DNA from 2 places in the Halomonas sp. BN3-1 genome. Region 1 is predicted to be linked to the other one. Evidence: riboswitches for the same ligand, from Rfam matches in the RefSeq annotation. Region 1 holds a riboswitch; the other holds the start of a gene.
The links. A riboswitch is a leader RNA that binds a small molecule or an ion and turns the genes downstream of it on or off. The one in region 1 is predicted to bind thiamine pyrophosphate.
Positions count from the first base shown of each region.

Region 2: another riboswitch for thiamine pyrophosphate. It lies ahead of C9F12_RS19355 (sodium:solute symporter family protein); the one in region 1 lies ahead of tenA (thiaminase II).

Region 1 covers NZ_PYVV01000013.1:54,571-58,675, forward strand. The annotation lists gene C9F12_RS17100 (glucan biosynthesis protein) at 1-325, shown strand, start outside; gene mdoH (glucans biosynthesis glucosyltransferase MdoH) at 325-2,226, shown strand; TPP riboswitch at 2,290-2,443, shown strand; gene tenA (thiaminase II) at 2,525-3,193, shown strand; TPP riboswitch at 3,205-3,339, shown strand; gene thiC (phosphomethylpyrimidine synthase ThiC) at 3,417-4,105, shown strand, end outside.
Region 2 covers NZ_PYVV01000016.1:95,635-99,739, reverse strand. The annotation lists gene C9F12_RS19365 (diguanylate cyclase) at 1-924, opposite strand, end outside; gene C9F12_RS19360 (hypothetical protein) at 1,096-1,884, shown strand; TPP riboswitch at 1,944-2,046, shown strand; gene C9F12_RS19355 (sodium:solute symporter family protein) at 2,127-3,572, shown strand; gene C9F12_RS19350 (LLM class flavin-dependent oxidoreductase) at 3,688-4,105, opposite strand, start outside.

The DNA.
Region 1 (4,105 bases):
GGCTCGTGTGGTGCGTTCGCGCCAGGGCTGGGGCGGTGTGCCGGGACAGAGCGATCCCCCCGACGAGCGCCTGCGCCAGTTCATCATCGACTTCCGCGGCGGTGAGCTCGAGGGACTCGATGCCAGCCAACCGGTCGAGATGACCCTGACCACCTCCAGCGGCGAGACCGCCGAGGCCAAGGTCACACCGCTGCCCGACGACGACACCTGGCGCGCCAGCTTCACGCTGCTGCCCGATGGCGACCAGCCCGCTGATATCCGCCTGACTCTCATGCTTCGTGGCGAGCGCCTGAGCGAAACCTGGAACAGCATCTGGAGCCCCTGATGAACGCCCATACTCCCGAGGTACCCTGGCCACGCCTGCGACGTCTTGGCGTCGGCCTGGCCATTGCCGCCACCACGGCGCTGGGGGTCTGGACCATGTTCAGGATCCTCTACGTGGAGGGCATCAGTCCGCTCGAGATGGCGATCATCGGCCTGTTCGCGATCACCTTCGGCTGGATCACCATGGCCTTCTGGAGCGCGCTGATCGGCTTCGTGCTCAACCTGACCGGGCGTGACCCGCTGAGCCTGAAGCCGCGCCATTCCTATCCCATGCGGCCCGAAGGCTCCCACTCCCGCACCGCCCTGGTGATGCCGATCCACAACGAGGACGTGCTGCGAGTCGCCGCCGGACTCGAGACCACCTGCAAGGATCTGGATGACCTGCCGCAAGGCATCGAGGTGGAAGCCTTCGTGCTCAGCGACAGCACCGACGACGAGGTGGTGGCCGAGGAAAAGGCCGCCATGGCCGAGCTCCAGAAGCGCCTGGAAGGCCACTGCCAACTGCACTACCGCCACCGTGACAGTAACGTCGGGCGCAAGGCAGGCAATCTGGGCGACTTCTGCACCCGCTGGGGCAGCCACTACGACTACATGCTGGTGATCGACGCCGACAGCCTGATGAGCGGCACGACCGTCATCGAGCTGATCGACGAGATGATGGCCAACCCGCGCCTTGGCCTGTTGCAGACGGTGCCGATTCCAGTGCGCCAGGACAGCCTGTTTGGCCGCGCCAACCAGTTCGCTGCTGCACTCTACTCGCCGATGCTGGCCAGCGGTCTGAGCTTCTGGCACGCCACCGCGGCCAACTACTTCGGCCACAACGCCATCATTCGCGTGGACGCCTTCACCGATGCCTGTGGCCTGCCGGAGCTGCCCGGCAAGCCACCGCTGGGTGGCGATATCCTGAGCCACGACTTCGTCGAGGCGGCGCTGCTGCGCCGTGCCGGCTGGCAGGTGCGCATGCGCACCGACCTGGGCGGCAGCTTCGAAGAGATGCCGAGTCATATCCTCGACTACGCCAAACGCGACCGGCGCTGGGTCCAGGGCAATCTGCAGCATATGCGCCTGCTTGGCGGGCGCGGACTGCACGTGCTCAGCCGTCTGCACTTCTTCTTCGGTGCCCTCGCCTACCTGTCGTCGCTGGTGTGGCTGGCGATCCTGGTGATCAGCACCATCGACGCCCTGATCCGGGCGCTGGTGCCGACCAACTTCTTCACCTCGAGTTCGCAGCTGTTTCCCGACTGGCCGATCGCCCCACCCAACCTGATCATGCCGCTGCTGATCGGCACCCTGGGCATGCTGCTGATGCCCAAGGTACTGGGGCTGGTGCTGGGGCTGATCCAGAACCCGCAGGCCTATGGCGGACGGGCCCGGCTCGTCGCCAGCATGCTGCTGGAGACGCTGTTTGCCATGCTCATCGCGCCCTTGATGATGGTGTTCCACAGCCGTTTCGTGATTCAGGTACTGAGCGGCCGCACCGTGGCCTGGGATCCACAGTCCCGCGAGGGCCGCGCCCTGCCCTGGAAGGAAGCCTTTCGCCACACCTGGCTATGGTCACTGATCGGCGCCTTGTGGGCGCTGGTGACCTGGGCCTTCACCCCGAGCTTCTTCATCTGGCTGACGCCGGTGTGGCTCGGCCTGGTGATGGCCGCCCCGCTGGTCCGCTGGAGCTCCAGCCTGAGCATCGGCCGGGCCCTGAGGCGCGCCGGCCTGTTGCTGGTCCCGAGCGAGACCCACCCCCCGGCGGTGGTAGGCGAGCTTCGCATCGCCAAGGCACCGCCGCCGCCGGCGACCCCGGCCGAGCCGCCACGGGAAATCCCCCGCGAGATGCCGGTGCAGTCCTTTCGCGAGCACGGCACGGAATCGGCGCCGGAGGTCTCCGGCGAGAAGTCCATCGACTGAGCCGGATCCACCCCGCTTTCACCCTGGTGGACACCCCGGCAAGCCGTGCTAGACTCGATCCAGACTCGCTTGACGGGGTGCCGGTGAATCCGGCTGAGATGGCGCAGGGCCAGGGTGACGAATCACCGGCCGCCAGCGCCGATCCCGTGGAACCTGATCCGGGTGCGGTGTGGCTTCACACCTTGAACCGGCGTAGGGAATCAGGCGGTGGTGCCAGCCCCTGCGCGCGCACCTCCCTCCTTTCTCGTCGCCGTGTCCTTGGCCGCCGCTCTCCGGACCCGCACCAACCGGAGGCAACATGGGCTACCGCTTTACCGATCTTGTCGACGCCTGCCGCGATGACTGGCACGCCTACATCGAACACGACTTCGTGCTCGCCCTTGGCCGTGGTGAACTGGCCGACGCCAGCTTCCGTCACTATCTGAAGCAGGACTATCTGTTTCTGCTGCAGTTCTCCCGGGCCTACGCCCTGGCGGCCTACAAGAGCCACAGCCTCGACGAGCTGCGCGGCGCCTTCGACGGCATGAAGACCATCCTCGACGTGGAACTCGGCCTGCATCTCGCCTTCTGCCGCGACTGGGGCATCGGCGAGGCCGAACTCGCCGAGCTGCCCGAAGCCCGCGCCACCCTGGCCTATACCCGCTACGTGCTGGACGCCGGCAGCCGCGGCGACCTCTTGGACCTGCACGTGGCGCTGGCCCCCTGCATGGTCGGCTACGCCGATATCGCACGAAACCTCAACGCCCGTTCGGACACCCTGCGCGGTGCCGACAACCCCTTCGACGCCTGGATCGCCATGTACGAAAGCGACGACTTCCAGGCCGCCGCACGCCAGGAGCAGGCCTGGCTCGATGATCAGCTTGGCCAGGTATCCGGCGAGCGCTTTGCGCGACTGTCACGGATCTTCGCCGACGCAACACGACTCGAGATCGACTTCTGGCAGATGGGGCTCGATCTAAGCGACTAACACAATCAGCACCACGCTTGACGGGGGGCCGCCAGAGGCGGCTGAGATCATGCAGCGCATGGGACCCGTTGAACCTGATCTGGGGGTAACCCCGATGCCATGGCATCGCGGTGAGGACCAGCGTAGGGATCAAGCGCTCAAGGCCCAGGCCACGACGCTCCCTCCTTCCTCACGCGATGCCCACAACAACGACAGCACCCAGTGCCGTGAGAAGGACAAGCCAATGCCGCTCGATCAACCCGTTTCCTCAAACAAACCCCGCCATAGTGCGCACTTCCTGGCCGAGACCGCCCAGGTCGACCAGGCCGCGGTTACGCCCCTGCCGGGTTCGCGCAAGGTCTATGTAAAGGGCTCCCGCGACGACCTGCGGGTGCCGTTTCGCGAGATTTCGCTGTCAGCGACCCGCACCTCCGGGGCCGACGAAGCCAACCCGCCGCTGCTGGTCTACGATACCTCCGGCCCCTACACCGATCCCCAGGTCGAGGTCGACCTGCGTCGCGGGCTTGCCGAGTTGCGCCGGCCCTGGATCGAGGAGCGCGACGACACCGAATGGCTCGATGGACCGACCTCGGACTACGGTCGCCGGCGTGCCAACGACCCGACACTCGCCCCGCTGCGTTTCGAATTGACCCGAACGCCGCGCCGCGCACGTCGTGGCGCCGATGGCCGCGCCGGCAATGTGACCCAGCTGCACTATGCCCGGCGCGGCATCATCACCCCGGAGATGGAGTTCATCGCCATCCGTGAGAACCAGCGTCGACAGGCCCTGGCCGATGGCTATCGAGGCAGCGACGAAGTCGAGCGCATCCTCGGCCACCAGCACCCCGGGCAGGGCTTCGGCGCCCGTCTGCCAGAGGAGATCACCCCCGAGTTCGTGCGCCAGGAAGTCGCCGCCGGGCGCGCCATCATCCC
Region 2 (4,105 bases), on a different contig from region 1:
GTGGGTATGGAAGACGTCATCGGCGTCGAGGGTCAGCCGACAGTAGGTGTCACCCAGTGCAAAGCTATCGCCGGCCCCTACTGGCGCATTATCCGAGGCCGCCCAGCGCACCGTGTAACGCTCCCCCTCGACCTGACTGACAAGCGCGATATCCAGCCTCAGGTAGCTCAAGGCGTCACGCAGCAGCATGTCGACGATCTCTGATACTCCGATATCGGTGCGATTTACCCCGGTATGGACATCCCGCAACAACTGGATCATCGAGCGATACTCGGAGACGTCCTGGATGATGGCGTAGAAGCCCATCACTTCATCTTCCACCACGTCCGGCAGATAGTGGACCTTGAAGTAGATCTGGCGACCGTCCTGGAGCACCAGGGAATCCTCGTAGCTGACCTCCTGCCCCGCCAGCGCCAGATCGAAACGTGGCCGGATCTTGGCGTAGGAGTCTGCATCGAGCACCGAAGACACCGGCTGCCCCATCAGCGCCTCGGCAGGCTGGCCGATGAAGTCGAGGTAGGCACGATTGTTGAAACGGAAGCAGAAGTCGCGGTCGACGTAGGCCACCATCACCGGCAGATGGTCGGCCATCCGCGCGATGACACCGCGGCTTGCCTTCTGCCGAGCCGACAGTCGCAGCACCAGCCCACCATCGGCCAGGCGACAGCAGCTACCATCGCCCAGTTGCAGCGGCATCGAAGGCTTGGCAGCGTGAGCGGCACCCCGGGATGCCAAGGCTTCGGCGACCCTGGCGACCTCGCCAGGCAGCTCTGCCAGCCCCCGCCCGATCCAGACCTCTCCAGGCTCGCCCAGCACGCTCACGGCATCACCGACCACGTCGTACACCTGCAACTCCGGCGTCAGGCGTACCAGCACCGTTCCGGACGACACCAATGCCTCTTCCACCCAGGCAAAACGCTCCATGAGGACAACTCCTTGCGTAAGCCCTGCCCTGGACCGGCAGCAGGTCAATACCCTGGCGGCTCGCGTGCCGTCTTCTCTAGCCTATGAAAAGATGCTTATAGATGCCGGGTTATTTCGCTTGCCCGCTTCCACGTTATGCTGGCGTCGCCGACACCGCCGCGGGAGCTGCCCATGAACCACCAGGACCTTGTCGCCATCGAACACGCCCTGACGCTGGCCAATCGCGGGGATACCAGCTGGCTTTGCACGCGTCTGGACACCCTTGCTCCCGCCTTCCCCCACCTGAGCGTCACCAGCGATGCCGATGGCCCCGGGTACGCCGGACAGCCCATCTTGCTGCCCCAGGCCCGGGACGGCGGCGCCTGTCTGGTCAATATCGACAACAACGCCAACGATGGCACCCCCTGCCTGGTCGAGCGCCTGTCACCGAGCAGCGAGACCCTGGTGCACCTGGAGGTCATCCATGCAACGCTCGCCGGCCAGCCATCGCTGATTCGCCGCGTCAGCCTGGGCAGTACGTCCATGAACCTGCAGCGACCCACGCCAACCAGTCCGCTGGTCCAGATCGGCGACGACGTCGTCGAGGTGCTGATCCAGCCGGCCTTGCGTCTGGTGCTGACCGGCCACTCCCCGGTCAATGCCGACCTGGCGCGCCAGGGACAACGGCTCGGCTTCGAAGTCATCCTGTGCGCCCCGGACTACCCCGACACGCATCACTCGACAGCGCCCCTGCCGGCAGGCGTCGAGTTCCAGCGCGCGCCCGCAGCTCCCTTCCTGCGCGGCGGCGGCGGGCACCGACGCACCCTGGTGATGGACGCCACCGACGCCTCGACCATTGCGCGAGCGAGCCGCGAGGCCTGCTGTCATGGCTATCTGGCGATGACTGACATCGATCCAAGCCGAGCGGCGAACTGGCTTTACGATGGCTGGCACAGCCTGCGCACCTCGCCCACCGTCTGACGCCCCGTCGCTGCGGCCAAAGCGCCAATTGACAGCCATCGGAGGCGGTCCTACGCTGTGCGCATTCCTGGGGGAGCCTGACGGCTGAGATTCCGCATCACGCGGTAACCCTTTGAACCTGATCCGGGTCATGCCGGCGAAGGGAAGGATGGTTGCGTTATCTCCTCTTTCTTCCTGTCCGCCGCTCGTCCCGCCTGTCCACCGGTCCCTGCGGACAACGACAAGAAAGAGGTCTTCTTTCGATGATGCTCGATCCCACCTGGACGGCGCTGTGGCTTCTGCTGTGCGCCGCCATCTTTGCCATCCCCGGCCTGATCTATGCCCGACGTCGTCAGGGCGGCCTGGATGACTACATCTCGGCTCGCAACAGCCAGAACACCCGCGCCACGGTGTTGACCCTGGTGGCCACCACCCTGGGCACCTGGATCCTGTTCGGCCCCGCCCAGGCGGCCACCTGGGGCGGCATCGGCGCCGTACTCGGCTATGCGCTGGGTTCCATGGTCCCGCGCCTGGTGATGATCCCGCTGGGACGACGCATGCGTGAGCTGATCCCCGAAGGCCACGGCCTTACCGAGTTCGTGATCCATCGCTACGGGCGCACCATGTACGCCTTCACCCTGACGATCATGCTGTTCTATCTGTTCATCTCGCTGGCGGCAGGCCTCACCGCAATCGCCCATATGGTCACCCTGCTGGCGCCGATCCCGCTGTGGCTGACCGCCTGCGTAGTGATGATCGCGACCCTGCTCTACACCTTCTACGGCGGCCTGCGCACCACCATCTTCACCGACAAGGTACAGATGCTGGTGATCCTGCCGTTGCTGGCGCTGCTGCTGGTGTTCGGCTGGCAGGCCGCCGGCGGCGTCGCGCCGACGCTCGAGGGCCTGCAGGAACGTGCGCCTCAGTTGCTGGATGTCACCGATGCCGGTGGCCTGCGTGCCGGCCTGACGTTCTTTATCGCGGTGATGCTGACCGGCCTGTTCTACCAGGGTACCTGGCAACGCATCTACGCCGCCCGGGACAGCAAGGTGCTGCGGCGGGGCTTCTGGATCGCAGGGCTGTTCAACTTTCCGGTGATCGTGCTGATGGGCCTGTTCGGCCTGGCGTTCGTCGGCCTCGGGCTCGAGGGAGACGGCTCGGTGGCGCTGTTCAGCGTGCTGCTGTCCGAGGTGCCGCTGTGGTTCGCCCTGGCCCTGATTCCGCTGGGTCTGGCCCTGGTGATGAGCAGCGCCGACACCACCGTCAACGCCACCTCCAGCATCATCGCCGTCGACATGCACCGGCTGCTGCCCCAGGCCAGCGAAGCCACCCTGATGCGCCTGGCACGCTGGCTGATCGTCGCCGCAGCGGTGCCGGTGACCTGGGTGGCAGCCCAGGGCTACAGCGTGCTCTATCTGTTCCTGCTGGCGGACCTGCTGTGCTCGGCGGCGGCCTTCCCGGTGTTCTTCGGTCTGTTCAATCGCCGCTACGACGGGCGCAACGCGGTCCTCAGCACCGCTGCAGGGCTGGTCGCCGGGCTGGCGATGTTCCCGTCTCCCAGCGGCGGTACCGCCACCCTGCTGGAATCCTTCCTGCTGGCGGCCTTCGTGCCGGTGCTAGTCTCGCTGGTGCTGATGAAGCTGCTGCCATCCCGCCAGGACTATGACTTCACCCGCATGGGCAGTCTGGTGCGGCGTTTCCAGAGCTGACACCGCCACGCTGACAGCCTGGCAAGGCGTGATAAAAAACAGCGGGACGTGCTGACGCGTCCCGCTGTTGTCGTTTCAAGGCCTGGCGATCAGGGGCCCTGGCAGTTCCGGCTCATCAGCGCTCGGGACGCGCCAGCCCCAGGTGGTCGCGCAGGGTGCGGCCCTGGTACTCGCGTCGAAACAGCCCGCGGCGCTGCAGTTCCGGTACCACTTGTTCGACCACGTCCTCGATGCTGTCCGGCAGCGACGGCGGCATCAGGTTGAAGCCGTCCGCCCCGCCCTGCTCGACCCAGCGCTGCATCTCGTCGGCGATACGCTCCGGGGTGCCGACCATGGTGCAGTGGCCGCCACCGGCGGCGAGCCGTCCCAGCAACTGGCGCAGCGTCGGTCGTTCGCTCTCGATGATCCGCAGAATCGTGGCGTAGCGCCCCTTGGGCCCGCTGAAGGCCTCCAGTGGCGGCAACTCGGGCACCGGGGCATCCAATTCCCAGTCGCTCACGTCCTGACCGATGAACTGACTCAACTGGCGCCGG